2 regions of the Methylovirgula ligni genome follow, and region 2 is predicted to be linked to the other one. Evidence: riboswitches for the same ligand, from Rfam matches in the RefSeq annotation. Region 2 holds a riboswitch; the other holds the start of a gene.
The links. Region 2 has a riboswitch for thiamine pyrophosphate ahead of thiC (phosphomethylpyrimidine synthase ThiC). Riboswitches for the same ligand answer to the same signal wherever they lie in the genome.
Positions count from the first base shown of each region.

Region 1: another riboswitch for thiamine pyrophosphate. It lies ahead of CWB41_RS09095 (FAD-dependent oxidoreductase); the one in region 2 lies ahead of thiC (phosphomethylpyrimidine synthase ThiC).

Region 1 is NZ_CP025086.1:1,897,511-1,904,997, reverse strand. Features, by position in the region: gene CWB41_RS09120 (RsmB/NOP family class I SAM-dependent RNA methyltransferase) at 1-1,199, shown strand, start outside; gene CWB41_RS09115 (heparinase II/III family protein) at 1,294-3,018, shown strand; gene CWB41_RS09110 (thiamine phosphate synthase) at 3,015-3,620, opposite strand; gene CWB41_RS09105 (thiazole synthase) at 3,613-4,413, opposite strand; gene thiS (sulfur carrier protein ThiS) at 4,547-4,744, opposite strand; gene CWB41_RS09095 (FAD-dependent oxidoreductase) at 4,713-5,738, opposite strand; TPP riboswitch at 5,727-5,850, opposite strand; gene CWB41_RS09090 (aminopeptidase) at 5,898-7,154, opposite strand; gene purQ (phosphoribosylformylglycinamidine synthase subunit PurQ) at 7,186-7,487, opposite strand, start outside.
Region 2 is NZ_CP025086.1:1,074,598-1,082,084, forward strand. Features, by position in the region: gene CWB41_RS05180 (mechanosensitive ion channel family protein) at 1-1,461, opposite strand, end outside; gene CWB41_RS05185 (lysine-2,3-aminomutase-like protein) at 1,553-2,596, opposite strand; gene epmA (EF-P lysine aminoacylase EpmA) at 2,593-3,645, opposite strand; gene efp (elongation factor P) at 3,842-4,411, shown strand; gene CWB41_RS05200 (hypothetical protein) at 4,425-4,670, opposite strand; TPP riboswitch at 4,811-4,912, shown strand; gene thiC (phosphomethylpyrimidine synthase ThiC) at 4,978-6,801, shown strand; gene CWB41_RS05210 (hypothetical protein) at 7,196-7,487, shown strand, end outside.

The DNA.
Region 1 (7,487 bases), 820 kb from region 2:
CGGGGCTCGCGCCGCGCGATGTCGCCTTCACCCGTTCGATCGTCACCGTCGCCTTGCGCCGGCTCGGCACCATTCGTCATGCCTTGACCGAGCTGCTGGAAAACGGCTTCCCGCGCACCGTGCCGCAGCTTGAATTGTATCTGACGGTCGCCACCGCGCAAATTCTGTTTCTCGACGTGCCCGATCATGCCGCCGTCGATCTTGCGGTGCGCATGACGCGGCTCGATCCAAAAGGTGTGCCCTACGCCGCGCTCGTCAACGGCGTCTGCCGCAATCTCATTCGCCGGCGCGAGGAGATGCTTGCCGCCGCCGCTGCGCTCGATGGTGACACGCCCGCCTGGCTCGCCACGCGCTGGCGCAAGGCCTATGGCGACGCGCTCGCGCAAGAGATCGCTGCGACCAACCGCCTTGAGCCGACACTGGATGTCAGCGTGAAAGCCGACCCCGCGCTCTGGGCGGAAAAACTCGATGCGATCGTCCTGCCGACCGGCTCCCTGCGGCTCAAGACTCATGCGAGCGTTCAAGACTTGCCCGGCTATGCAGAGGGCGCGTGGTGGATACAGGACGCTGCCGCTGCATTGCCGGCGCAATTGCTCAAGATCGCGCCCGGCACGCATGTCGGCGATCTCTGTTCCGCGCCCGGCGGCAAGGCAGCGCAGCTCGCGGTGCGCGGCGCGCGCGTCACCGCCGTCGACCGCTCGGCCGAACGTCTCAAAATCCTCGCCGCCAATTTTCAACGTCTGCGGCTCGAGGCCGAGGTGGTCGTCGCCGATGTGACATCGCTCAGCGGCTACGCTTTCGATGCCATCCTGCTCGATGCGCCTTGCACCGGGACGGGCACGATCCGCCGCCATCCCGATATTGCCTGGATCAAGAAGACGGGCGATATCGCCAAGCTCGCCACGTTGCAAACGCGGATGCTCGACAAAGCCTTCGAACTCGTCAAACCGGGCGGAATGATCGTCTATTGCGTTTGCTCGATCGAGCCCGAAGAAAGCGAACAGCAGATCGCCAATTTCTTGCGCCGCAACCCGGATGTGAGCCGCGTGCCGATTGCCGCTGAGGAAATCGGCGGCCGTGCCGACTTTATCAATCCGCAAGGTGAATTACGCACGCTGCCGCCTTATCTGCCGGCCGAAGACCCGCGGCTCAGCGGAATTGACGGCTTCTTTGCTGCAAGAGTTGTGCGTCACGCCTAGTGCAAGACCCACGATCTCTGGACCCGCAAAGCATTTTAGCCGAAGTTGATAAACTGCTGGCCGTGCAAGAGCCGGATCAGGGGCCCTGACGCGCGTGAAATTCGGAGACAAGCTCCATATCGGCCGCCGTGTCGCCGGACGTGCCGGACGCGTCGCGCGCCGGATCGTGACCGCGCCAGGCGCCGCGCTGTCTTCTCTGCGCGCCCCGGTGCCGGAGCGGCTTTTGATCGCGCCGCAAGATTTGCGCACCACCGATGCGTCGATCGCCAGCGAAATCTATTCCGGCTATTTCGCGCTGGCTGGCAGGGTCGTGAATCTGCGCGGCGCTTCGCCCTTCGAGGCGGCGGCGCCCTCCCCCGGTTGGGCGCGGGCGCTCGCGAGCTTCGGCTGGCTGCGCCACTTGCGCGCCGCCGACACGGCGCTGGCGCGTGCCAATGCGCGTGCCCTGGTCGACGATTTTCTCAGCCACAGCGAAAAGCCGGATCGCACCCCCGCCTGGGAGGTACGCGTCGCCGTGCGGCGTATGCTTTCATTTCTGTCGCAGTCGCCGATCATTCTGGAGAACGCCGACCGCGCCTTCTACCGCCGCTTCATGCGTGCGCTGATGCGCCTGCAATATTTTCTGGAACGCCAGATCGCCGTGGGCGCGGTGCGTGGCGAGGAGCGTCTCTTCGCCGCGATCAGCCTCGCGGAACTCGGCCTCTGTGCCAAGGTCGGCAACAATTTTCAGCGCCGCAGCACGCGGCTGCTCGCCGAGGAGCTGAGCCGCCAAATTCGCCCCGACGGCGGCCACGCCAGCCGCAGCGCCGATACGCTGATCCGGCTGTTGCTCGATCTACTGCCGTTGCGGCAGGCTTATGCCGCACGTTCGCTGCCGCCGCCGCCGGAATTGCTCAATGCGATCGACCGCATGTTGCCGATGTTGCGTCTGCTGCGCCACGGCGACGGCTCGATCGCCTTGTTTAATGGCATGGGCGTGACGCCTGTCGATGTTCTCACGACCGTGCTGGCTTACGAAGATCCGCGCGCCAAGCCGATGTTCAATGCGCCCTACACCGGCTACCAGCGGGTCGAGGCGAGCGACAGCATCCTGATCGTTGACACCGGCCGCCCGCCGCCGCCGGAATTCTCGACCAGAGCCCATGCCGGCACGCTCTCGTTCGAATTCTCAATCGGGCCGCAAAGACTCATCGTCAATTGCGGCGCGCCGGACAGCGAGCTCTCCCCCGCGCGGGGCGCGGCGCGCGCCACCGCCGCGCATTCCACGCTCGTCGTCGACGATACATCGTCGAGCCATTTCGCCTCCGGCAAGGGTCTGGAGAAATGGCTCGGCGGCGAGATCATCTCCGGTCCGCGACAGGTGGCGGTCGAGCGCCTCAATCAGCCCGGCGCGACGCGCCTCGTCATGGCGCACGACGGCTATCGGGCGCAGTTCGACGTGCTCCACGAGCGGCGGCTGACCCTCAGCGCCGACGGTCTGCGCCTCGATGGCGAGGACCGGCTCAAATCCGTCGCCGCGAAACCGCGGACCTATCCTTTCGCGATCCGCTTCCACGTTCATCCGAGCGTGCAACTGCACAGCGTGCTCGAAGGCGAAGCCGCGCTGCTCGACCTGCCGGACGGCACGCGCTGGATTCTGAGCACGCAAGAAGCGCCGATCGAAATCGAGGAGAGCATTTTTTTCGCCGCGCCCGACGGCCCACGCGCCAGCCAGCAACTCGTCATCTATCGCAGCGCGGCGGACCCTCCCCACGTCGCTTGGACGCTGCGCGCACTGGGGCACGAAAATCGCGATGACGCGGCGTTTGAAGACGGCTAAGCGACGGCCGGCCGCGTCGCCGCGACCCAGGCGCGGGCGCGCGCTTCAGGATCGGCGTTCAGGCTGATATCGGTGACTGCCGAAACGATGTCGGCGCCCGCTGCAAAGACGCCCGGCGCACGCTCAAGCGTGATGCCACCGATGGCGACAAGCGGAATCGCGCCAATCTTCTTTTTCCATTCCCCGATGCGATCGAGACCCTGCGGTCCGAATGCCATCTTCTTGAGGATCGTCGGGTAGATCGGCCCGAGGGCGAGATAATCGGGCGCGAACGCGAGCGCGCGGTCAAGCTCGGCCTCGTCATGCGTCGAAATGCCGATCTTGATCCCGGCGCCGCGAATGGCGGCGATATCGGCGGTATCGAGATCCTCTTGGCCGAGATGGACGAAGTTGCAGCCGAGATCGATCGCCTCGCGCCAATAATCATTGACGATGAGCTGCGCGCCGGAGCTATCGCAGAGCGTGCGCGCGGTTCTGATCTCGCGCCGGATGTCCTCCGCCGGCCGGTCCTTCACCCGCAATTGCACGAACTTGACGCCGCAGGGCAGCAGCCGCGCCAGCCAGGCGGCGCTATCGACAATCGGGTAAAACGGGTCAAGCACGTTTCGACAAGTCCGAAAAGGCGCGGCCGATCTGCGGCGTCGACGGCTCCGCCATCTCGCGCGGCGGGATCGGATCGGCGCAATAGCCAAGCCGCCCCGCCTCGATAGCGTGGGCGAAGGCGCGCGCCATCATCACCGGATCGCCGGCCTTGGCAATCGCCGTATTGAGCAGCACCGCATCATAGCCAAGCTCCATCGCCGCCGCCGCATGCGCCGGCGTGCCGATACCGGCATCGACGATCAGCGGCACGGAGGGGAAATGTTTACGCAGAGCCTGCAGGCCAAAGACATTGTTGAGGCCGCGTCCCGAGCCGATCGGCGCGCCCCAAGGCATCAGCACTTCGCAGCCGGCGCCGACTAGTTTCTCAGCGACCAGCAAATCCTCGGTCGTGTAGGGAAACACCTTGAAGCCCGCGCGCGAAAGAACCGCCGCCGCCTCGACGAGGCCGAACACATCCGGCTGCAACAAATCGTCGTCGCCGATGACTTCAAGCTTGATCCAATCGGTCGCAAAAACCTCGCGCGCCATCTCGGCCGTTGTGACGGCTTCCGCGACGCTGCGGCAGCCCGCCGTATTCGGCAACACCTTGACGCCAAGATCGCGCACCAGGTTCCAGAAACTTTCGCCGGCGCGGCTCTTGCCCGCCTCGCGCCGCAGCGAGACGGTAACGACGTCGGCGCCCGACGCCTTGACCGCCTCGGCGAGAACGGCGGGCGAGGAATATTGCGCCGTGCCGATCAGCAGCCGCGAGGCGAGCACCGTGCCGTAAACTTCAAAAGGCGTGTCCTGCATTCGTTCAGTCTCTGTCAGTAGCCGTCATTGCGAGCAACGCGAAGAAATCCAGAAATATATCGCCTTCCAGTTTCCTGGATTGCTTCGTCGCCGTCGCTCCTCGCAATGACGACGGAAGCCTTGGCGCATTGGTTCACCCTCCCTGCCGCGGCACGAGAATCTCGACCGCGTCGTCGGGGTTGAGCTTTGTCGTCGGCCGGTCAACGGCGCGGACGAAACTCTGGTTCACCGCGGTCGCAACCAGTTTGTCCTGATAATCGAGTTCGGCAAGCAGCGCGGCGAGCGTCGTCGCCGAAACTTCATGCGCTTTGCCGTTGACGCGGATTTGCATCCATCACCTCCGGAAATATTTCGCCCTTGAGCGCCACCGCAACGGCACGGCGCGCCAGCGGCGGCGCGAGAAGATAGCCGTGTCGATAAAGCCCGTTGATAAAGATCGTGCGCCCCTCGCGCCGGATGCGCGGCAGATTGTCGGGAAATGTCGGGCGCAGATCGGCACCGGTCTCGATGATCTCGGCCTCGCCAAAGGCCGGGTGCAACGCGTAGACGGCGCTCAAAAGCTCAAGCATCGAGCGCGCCGTGATACGCGGACTCTCCTCATTCTCGACCGCCGTCGCGCCGACCATGAAGCGGCCATCGCCGCGCGGCACGACATAAACGGGATGACGCGGATGCAGCAATTGCACCGGCCGCTGGAAGGAAATCTCGTCGGTTTTGACGACGAGCATTTCGCCTTTGACACCGCGCAGATCCGGCAATGCGTCACGCGCGGCAAAGCCGCGGCAATCGATCGTCCAGTCGGCTGGGCTTTTCACGTCCTCGGCCGAGGTGTTGAAGCGGAAGGCGACATTCGGAAATTCGCGTAGCCGCGCCGTCAGCGCCGCCATTGCCGCGCGCGGATCGAGATGCGCCTCGGCGGGATAAAAGAGCGCGCGATCGAAACGACCGGCGAGGTGCGGCTCGCGCGCGGCGATCGCCTCGACATCGAGCCATTCGAAGCCGGATGTACGGCGCGAGAAGCGCAGAAGATCGGCCCTGTCCCGGGCCGGCGCAACGAGCAGGCTGCCATTGGCCTTCGCGAGCTTGAGCGTCTCGGTCCAGAAGGCCAGACCCTCAAGTCCCCATTCGAAAACCAGCGGCGGCGCGCTCTCGCTCTCGCACCAGGGCGCGAGCATGCCGCCGGCGAAATAGGAGCAACCGAGTCCCGGCCCGGACTTGCGGTCGACGATCTCGACCGCCTGGCCAGCCGTGGCAAATTCATAGGCCGCCGTCAGCCCGACGACACCGGCACCAAGGATACGTATTTTTTGCGGAAGCGCGTTCATGACCATCCCTACGCCAGTACAAACTGGATCAGGTTCGAAGGGTCGCCGGGCCGCTTCATCCGAAGCGCTGCCAGCCTCTCAGCCCCCTGACGGGGATCCCCTAGGTACGGAAGTTAAATAAGCCTCGCAGGCGCGCGCGTCAACACGGCACGCCAGCGCCTACGCCCATTCGCCCTTGCGGAAAACCGGCACGCGCGTGCCGTCGGCCTTGATGCCGTCAATATCGATCTTGTCCGAGCCGATCATCCAGTCGATATGGATCAGGCTCTTGTTGCCGCCGCGCGCCGCGACCTCTTCGGGCGTCAGCTTGTCGCCATTGACGAAACATTTCGCATAGCACTGGCCGAGCGCGATATGGCTGGCAGCGTTCTCGTCGAACAACGTATTGAAGAAAAGCAGCCCGCTCGCCGAGATCGGCGAGGAATGCGGCACCAGCGCAACTTCACCGAGGCGGCGCGCGCCCTCGTCCGTCTCCAGCACCTTGCGCAGCACATCCTGGCCATGCGCCGCCGTCGCCTCGACAATGCGCCCCGCCTCGAAGCGCACGGCGATGCGATCGATCAGCGTGCCCTGATAGGACAGCGGCTTGGTGCTGACCACGCGGCCCTCGACGCGGTGCGCGTGCGGCGTGGTGAAAACTTCCTCGGTCGGAATATTGGCGTTGCAGGTGACGCCATTCTTGGCGGTCGAGGCGCCACCTTCCCATTCGTGCTCGTCCGCGAGGCCGATGGTGAGATCGGTGCCCGGCCCGGTATAATGCAAGGCGGAAAAGCGATGGCCGTTGAGCCATTGGGTGCGGCTGCGCAACGCCGCGTTATGCGCGGTCCAGGCCGCGATCGGATCGGCGGTATCGACGCGCGAGGCGGCAAAAATCGCGTCACCGAGTTTCGCTACGGCAACGTCCGGCTCGTCATGCGGAAAGACCTGATGCGCCCAGGCGGCGCCTGGATAAGCGATGATGTTCCAATTGATGTCGAAGCCCGCGATCTTCTCCAGCGCCGGCTTGTAGGCGATGGAATTGGCGCGGTTGGCGCGCGCGACCTTGGCCGAATCCTCGCCCGAGAGCAGCATCGGATTGTCGCCGACGATGGCAAGGCGCGCCGTGTTCGCGGCGAAAGCCTGAGCGACGCCTTCATAGAGCCACCCCGGCGCACGATCGAAGCTCGCATCGCTGCCGAAGCGGAAGCGTGCCAGCGTGAGTTCCTCATCGGAGAGGATCGGCGTCACGAGGCCGGCGCCGGCCTTGTAGGCATGTTCGGCGATCCGCCGCACCAGAGGCAGCGCCGCGACCGGCGCGGTGAGGAAAATATCCTGGCCCGGCTGGAGATTGAGCCCGACTTTGACCGCAACCTCGGCCAATTTGTCGAGCTTGGCCGGATCGATGGCGGCGGCGATTTTGCGCTCATGCGTGGTCATCGGCATCCAGGGTTGGAGAAAAGCTCGGCGTTCAAGCCGCAAGAAGGCTTTCGAAAAGCGCCCGCCCGTCGGTGCCGCCGACGAGCGGATCGATCAGATTCTCAGGGTGCGGCATCAGTCCGAGAACCTTGAGATTCCCGGAATAGATTCCGGCGATATCGTTGGCCGAGCCGTTGGGATTGGCGGCGCCCCCGACATGCCCGTTCGCATCGCTATAGCGGAACGCGACGCGGCCTTCGCCTTCAAGCCGCGCCAGCGTTTCGTCATCGGCCGTATAATTGCCCTCGCCGTGCGCGATCGCGACCTTGATCACCTGATGTTTCTGATAGTGCG
Region 2 (7,487 bases):
CAGAATCGCAAATTGCTCGAACGCCTCGCGGCTCAGTCCGGTCGAGAGCATCGCGCGATGGCCGAATGCACTCGTGCCGGTCATGCCGCGGCCGAGGGTGCAGTCGATGAGCATTACCAGCATCGTGGCGAACGCGCCGACCCCGCCGATCCAGATCACCTGGTCGACCATGAAGCTGCTCAACGTCAGATAGCCGCCGAGGCAGGCCGCGAAGATCAGCAGCACCACCGCCCAGAGGATTGTTCGCAGAAGCCCGAACCAGTTCACCGTCTGGCTGGTGCGCGGGCCGAAGACCTGCTCCGTCTCGTCCTCGTCTTTCTGGCCGATCCAGAGCGCGGTTGTGATGGCGATGGCGGCGGCGAAGGCGCAAAGCCCGCGCAGGAATATCTGGGTCGTCCCGGAAGCCTGCTCCAGCTCGCCGAGGCTGGCGGCGATGCGGCCGAAGGAAACAACGGCGGTGACGATCAGAATGGTGCGCTGGACTTGCGTTGCCGTCCCGTCGTCAACGTTCAGAAGCCGCCATTCGTGCCGTCCCGGCGCCAGCAGGGCTTGCGCGAGACCGGCGGCGATCTCGATGCGCAACGCCGCGAAAAAGAAGGCGCGGACCAACGGCTGTGATTTGAGATCGATGTCGATGATGCCGAAGCCTTGCGCCAAAGCGCCGATGATGACGACGGCGGCGAGCGGAAAGGCGGCGACGACGAAGAACACGCGCCAGGCAGCCAGGATTTTTTGCAGCGGCGTCGGCGGCTCGGTGGTGGGCCTGCGAAAGGCCACGCGGCGCGTGCCGCGCGTCACCGGCCAATAGAGTGCGACGACGGCGGCGAGCAGACCCCAGAACATCGGCGCGCGCCAGCCCGCGAGCGTCGCATTGGTCTGCGCCAGCCAGGCGCCGGCCATATCGCGCAAAGTGGTGACATCGCCCGGCAGTTCGCCGAGGGCCTTCTGCCACAGCGCTGGGCTCGCGAGGCTCGATTCCCGTTGCAGCAGGGATGCGGCCAGCCGCGCCCGCAGCCGCGCGGCGATCATCGCCTGCGCCTGCTGGTTCTGGACGATCAGCAGATTGGCGCGTTTGATCAGCGCATCGAGGTCGTCGAAGGCTTTTTGCCGGGTGACCCGCTCGGCAGCGACGTCCGGCGCTTCCGGCGCCGCCTTCGGCGCGGGGGGCGCCCCGAGCTGATCGAGCTGCGCCTTCTGCGCCGCGAGCCGCGGCGTCAGATGGTCGAGCACCCGTTGCAGCGAAAGGGCGAGGGGTTGGGTCTCGTCTTGCAGCTTTTGCAAGGTGTCCTTGGACAGGCCCGGCTGCTGCAGCGTCGTGTCGAGGTCCTGCAGGCTTTTGGCGGCGGTGTCGAGCTGGGCGGAATCGAGATCGTTGAATGTATCGGCTTGTGCCGCCAGGCTCGCGCCAAGCCACAGTGCGAACACGACAAGGATGTGCCGGGAGAGGCGCGGAAGGGTCAAAGGCACAGGCTCCGATCGAGGACCGCGCGCGGCGAGAGGGGCTGGCCGCCGGTCGGCCCTGTTCGCCGGGAAAGACGGCGGCTTCATGGCCTCAAACCTCTGGCGGGTAGAGATGTGTCACCCCGCGAAAATCGCGCAGCCTGTAGCGTCCGTCCGCCGCCGCCACGGCACCCTCGAGCGGCACCTTGCCGAAGCCACCGGGGATGTCGAGCATATAGTGCGGTTGGCAGAGGCCGGAAAGCTTGCCGCGCAGCGCGCTGACAAGCTTCTGTCCCTCTGCGATCGAGAGGCGGAAATGCGATGTGCCGCGGGCGAGATCGGGATGATGCAGATAATAGGGCTTCACCCGCATGGCGACGAAGCCGCGCATCAGCGCCGCCAGCGTTTCGACATCGTCGTTCACGCCGCGCAGCAGAACGCTCTGGCTCAGCATCGGAATACCGGCATCGATCAGGCGGGCACACGCGGCCTGCGCCTCGACCGTTAATTCCCGCGCGTGATTGGCGTGGAGCGCGACATAGACGGCCTTGCCCGAGTTGCCCAGCAACGTCGCGAGCTCTTGCGTCACCAGCGCGGGCGAGACCACCGGCACACGCGTATGGATGCGCAGGATTTTGACGTGCGCGATCTGGCGTAGCCGGTCGAAAATCTCTTCGAGACGCCGCAGTGACAGGATGAGCGGATCGCCGCCGGTCAGGATCACCTCGAAGATTTCTTCATGCGCAGCAATGTAGCTGAAAGCCGCATCGAGCGCGGTGGGCGAAAGATGCGTCGCGCCGCCGGGGCCAACGCTCTCGCGGCGAAAGCAGAAGCGGCAATAGACCGGGCAGGCGTGCAGAAGCTTGAGCAATACGCGGTCGGGATAACGATGCACGATGCCCTCGACCGGGCTCAGCGCCGCATCGCCGATCGGATCGGCCAATTCTTCCGGTGCGGTGATGAGTTCGGCTGCGTCGGGGATGAATTGCAGGGCGATCGGATCGGCGGGATCGGCGCGGTTGATCAACGCCGCGACAGTGTCGTTGACGGCGATGGCATAGCGCGCGCCGACCTTCTCCAGCGCGGGCGCCGCCTCGGGCGCGACCAGACCGGCGGCGGTCAATTCGTCGATGCGCGTCAAGGTGGGCTTTGTCACCGTGGCGTTCCCGTTTCCGCGACCGGCGCCCACAAAACATCTTCGATACGCTTGCTGCCGGTCGCGAGCATGACGAGCCGGTCGAAGCCAAGCGCGATGCCGCTCGACGGCGGCATGGCGGCGAGTGCAGCAAGGAAATCCTCGTCGATCGGATAGGCGTCGCCATAGATGCGCCGGCGCTCGTCCATGGCCGCGGCAAAGCGGCGGCGCTGTTCGGCGGCGTCGGTCAATTCGCCGAATCCGTTCGCGAGTTCGACGCCGCAGACATAAAGCTCGAATCGTTCGGCGAAACGCCGGTCGTCCTTCAGCCGGGCGAGCGCCGCCTCCGGCGCCGGATAATCGACGAGCAGCGTCGCGCGGCCGTGGCCGAGCCGGGGCTCGATCTTGGCAGAGAGGATCTTGCTGAAGAGATCGGACCAGGTGTCATCATCCGCGACGCGCAGACCGAGCGTGGCGGTGTGGCGCGCGAGCGCGTCACGGTCGCACCCTTGCGCATTGTAGGTTTCGAGAAGATCGAACCCGCCATAAAGCCGGAAAGCTTCGGCCACGCTCAGAATCTCCGGCGTCGCAAAAGCGTCCGCGACCGCCTCGCGGAAACGGAAAGTGCGAGTTCCCGCTGCCTCGGCCGCCGTGGCGAGCAGCGCCGCGCAATCGGCATAGAGCGCCTCATAAGGCGCCTTGGCCCGATACCATTCCAGCATGGTGAATTCGGGATGATGCAGCGGGCCGCGCTCGCGGTTGCGGAAGACGTGGCCGAGGCTGAAAATCTTCTCTTCCCCGGCCGCGAGCAGCTTTTTCAGCGCGAATTCGGGCGAGGAATGGAGGTAAAGCCGCGATTTTTCGCCGGCGGGGCCGATCAGTTCGGTCGCGAAAGCGGAAATATGCGTCTCGTTGCCCGGCGAGACTTGCAGGATCGGCGTATCGGCCTCGATGAAGCCGTCCGCGTCGAACCAGGCTCGTACCGCCTTGGTCAGGGCGGCCCGCGCCCGGAGAGCGGGGCGATGCCCGGTCCCGGAATCGGCCGCTGGCCAGAAAGAAGGCTTGCTCATTTCCGCATTTCGCTTGAAAACCCTTCGCCAAGCCGGGTAGCCAAGGCGCGGGCGCTTATAGCGCAGCCGTGCGCCGCGTGGCAGCCCGCCCGGATTAGCTTTGTCTGGCTAGTCAAATCATTGAAATTCAATGCGGTTTGGTTCAGGCGGCGGCTCGGATCAAGGCGCCGCGCCATTCAGGAATGAAGGAAACCTCGTGAAAGTCATCGCCAGCTCCATCCGCAAGGGCAATATCATCGAGCGAGAGGACGGCCAGCTTTATGTCGTGCTGACCGCCGAAAGCTTCCATCCCGGCAAGGGCACGCCGACGACGCAGATCGATATGCGCCGCCTTTCCGATGGCGTGAAGACCACCGATCGTTACAAGACAACGGAACAGGTCGAGCGCGCCTTTGTCGAGGACCACGACTACAATTACCTGTTCCAGGACGGCGAGCATTATACGTTCATGAACGCCGACACCTATGATCAGGTGAGCGTGTCGGCCGATGTGATCGGCGAACAGGCCGCCTATCTGCAGGAAGGCATGACCTGCATCCTCTCGATGTTCAACGGGATTCCCGTCGCGATCCAGTTTCCGCCGCGCGTGACGCTGGAGATTGTCGAGACCGAGCCGGCGATGAAAGGCCAGACGGCCTCCTCCTCCTATAAGCCGGCGAAGCTCTCGAACGGCCTGCGCACCATGGTGCCGCCGCATATCCAGCCGGGCACGCGCGTCGTCATCCAGACGGAAGATGGCTCCTACGTCGAGCGCGCCAAGGACTGAGCGGCCGCAAGGGTCACGGAAGGCGCTCGCGCCGGGCATCGATCTGCGCGTCGATCCGCGCAAGGAGTTCGTCCAGGCCCGACAGTTTCTCGGTGGGATGTGGCACCAGAACCGTCCGCAGCTCCGCGCCGATGTGGGCGGCCATATCCTTGCCGCGCGGCAATTCGGAGCGGTGCCGCTCGAGACGCAGGCTTGGCCTTGTCTCGCGCTGGCGCCCCGGCTCCCAGCCCTTGTTCCAATCCCACACTTTCGGCCTCATAGCGTGATCGAAGCAGGCGGCACCGCCTGCTTTTTCAGTTCGAAAACGTGGGGTTGAGGAATCCGTTCCGGTCCGGAAGCGAATTGCTTCGCAATAGGCTTTACGGACTATTGCTGAATCTCGCGTCCGCACTTATCATTCCGCAAGCCTTGGGGTGCTGCCGAAAGCTCGGCGGCTGAGATTAGACCCTTCGAACCTGAATCTGGGTAATGCCAGCGCAGGGACAGGCAATACGAAAAGCGCCGCGGGAGTCCGTCTGCGCCCCGTATTCGCTCCTGCGCCGGTCCAAATGCAACGGAGCCGGCCAATGAACATCCGCCAAAAACCCGAAACTCTCATTCCGCAGAGCGTCACCTGCGGCCCGCTCGCCGGTTCGCGGAAGATTTATGCGGAACCCCGCGCGAATATCCGCGTGCCGTTTCGCGAAATCGTGCTTGAACCTTCTGCCAACGAGCCGCCGGTGCGGGTCTACGATGCCTCGGGCCCTTATACGGAGGACGCGCCGCAGATCGACCTCTCGCAGGGCCTGCCGCGCCTGCGCGCCGCCTGGTACGGAACCCGCGATTTCGAGAGCTATCACGGCCGCGCCGTGAAGCCGGAAGACAACGGCAATGTCGGCGAGGACAGGCTCGTCCCACCCTGCCCGGCCAATGTCGCGCCGCTGCGTGGCAAGTCCGGCAAGCCGGTGACGCAATATGAATTCGCCCGCGCCGGAATCATCACCGAAGAGATGATCTATGTTGCGGCGCGCGAAAATCTCGGCCGCGAGAAAATGCTGGCCGATGCGGAAGCAAAGCTCGCCGATGGCGAAAGCTTCGGCGCCGACATTCCCGCGTTTGTCACACCGGAATTCGTCCGCGCCGAAATCGCCCGCGGGCGCGCCATCATCCCCGCCAACATCAATCATCCGGAACTGGAGCCGATGATCATCGGCCGCAACTTCCTGGTGAAGATCAACGCCAACATCGGCAATTCGGCGGTCACATCTTCGGTGGCGGAAGAAGTCGACAAGATGGTCTGGTCGATCCGCTGGGGCGCGGACACGGTCATGGACCTTTCGACCGGCCGCAACATCCACAACATCCGCGACTGGATCATCCGCAACGCGCCGGTGCCGATCGGCACCGTGCCGATCTATCAGGCGCTGGAAAAGGTCGATGGCGATCCCATCAAGCTCACCTGGGAGATGTTCCGCGACACGTTGATCGAGCAGGCCGAGCAGGGCGTCGATTATTTCACGATCCACGCCGGTGTGCGGCTCGCCTATGTGCCGCTCACTGCGCGCCGCACGACGGGGATCGTCTCACGCGGCGGCTCGATCATGGCGCGCTGGTGTCTGTCGCATCATCGGGAGAGCTTCCTCTACGAACATTTCGACGAGATTTGCGACATCATGCGTGCCTATGATGTCTCGTTCTCGCTCGGCGACGGCCTGCGTCCCGGCTCGATCGCCGACGCCAACGACCGCGCGCAATTCGCCGAACTGGAGACGCTTGGCGAATTGACCAAGATCGCCTGGGACAAGGGCTGTCAGGTGATGATCGAAGGCCCCGGCCATGTGCCGATGCACAAGATCAAGGTGAACATGGAAAAGCAGCTCGAAGAATGCGGCGAGGCGCCGTTCTATACGCTCGGGCCGCTGACGACGGATATCGCGCCGGGCTATGATCACATCACCTCCGGCATTGGCGCGGCGATGATCGGCTGGTTCGGCTGCGCCATGCTTTGCTACGTCACGCCGAAGGAGCATCTCGGCCTGCCCGACCGCGATGATGTGAAGACCGGCGTCATCACCTATCGTATCGCCGCGCATGCCGCCGATCTCGCCAAGGGCCATCCGGCGGCGCAGGTGCGCGACGACGCGCTCTCCCGCGCGCGGTTCGATTTCCGCTGGCAGGATCAGTTCAATCTGTCGCTCGATCCGGAGACCGCCCGCGCCTTCCACGACGAGACTCTGCCGAAGGAGGCGCACAAGGTCGCGCATTTCTGCTCGATGTGCGGGCCGCAATTCTGCTCGATGAAGATCAGCCAGGACTTGCGCGACGAAGCCGCCGCCATCGACGCGCGCGAAAAGGGGATGGCAGACAAGAGCGCGGAGTTCTTGGAAAAGGGCGGGAAGCTTTACGTTTAACGCGCCAACTATGCCGTGCGTCATGGCCGGACTTGATCCGGCCATCCACGCATTTTGATTTTGCAGTGATCAAGCCCCGCCAATTCCGGCAAACGCTCACGACGATCGACTCCACCAAGCAATGCAGTAATAGCGATTGGATTGCTTCGTCATCTGATCCTTCGCAATGACGGATTTTTGCGCGGCACATCACTTGCGTGGATGCGGGTGTTCCGCTTGCGTTTGTTGTGAAGGCGACATTCGTCGCAATGGCGCGAAGGGGACGTTTCACCGGCGGTGCCAGAACGAGGCCCCGGTTCCTCCTGTCGATCTCGCCCGATTGCGCGCTCGATTTTCCAAGGCGGCGCGCGGACGCAATCGCTTCATGGCGACTTCCCGACATTGAGGATTCAATATGACAGCCATTGCCGACACGCCTTATGCCAAACTGGAGGCCGAAGGCCGGCTTCTGAAGCCCAGCCTGAAGGCGGATACGCATGTCGCGGGCAGGTTCGGTTTCCGCGGCGATATTTCCTATGACGATCCGGAAACCGTGCTGAAAGAGGTTTTCAGCGTTTCCGAAAGCGGCAAGCCGGCGATCGGCTTTCTGGCCGGGACCATCAAGGAATATGCGACATTGCCGAAACTCGTCGAAACCCTCGGCGACGTGCTCGACGCCGAAGGTAAATATATCATCTACGTCGCCG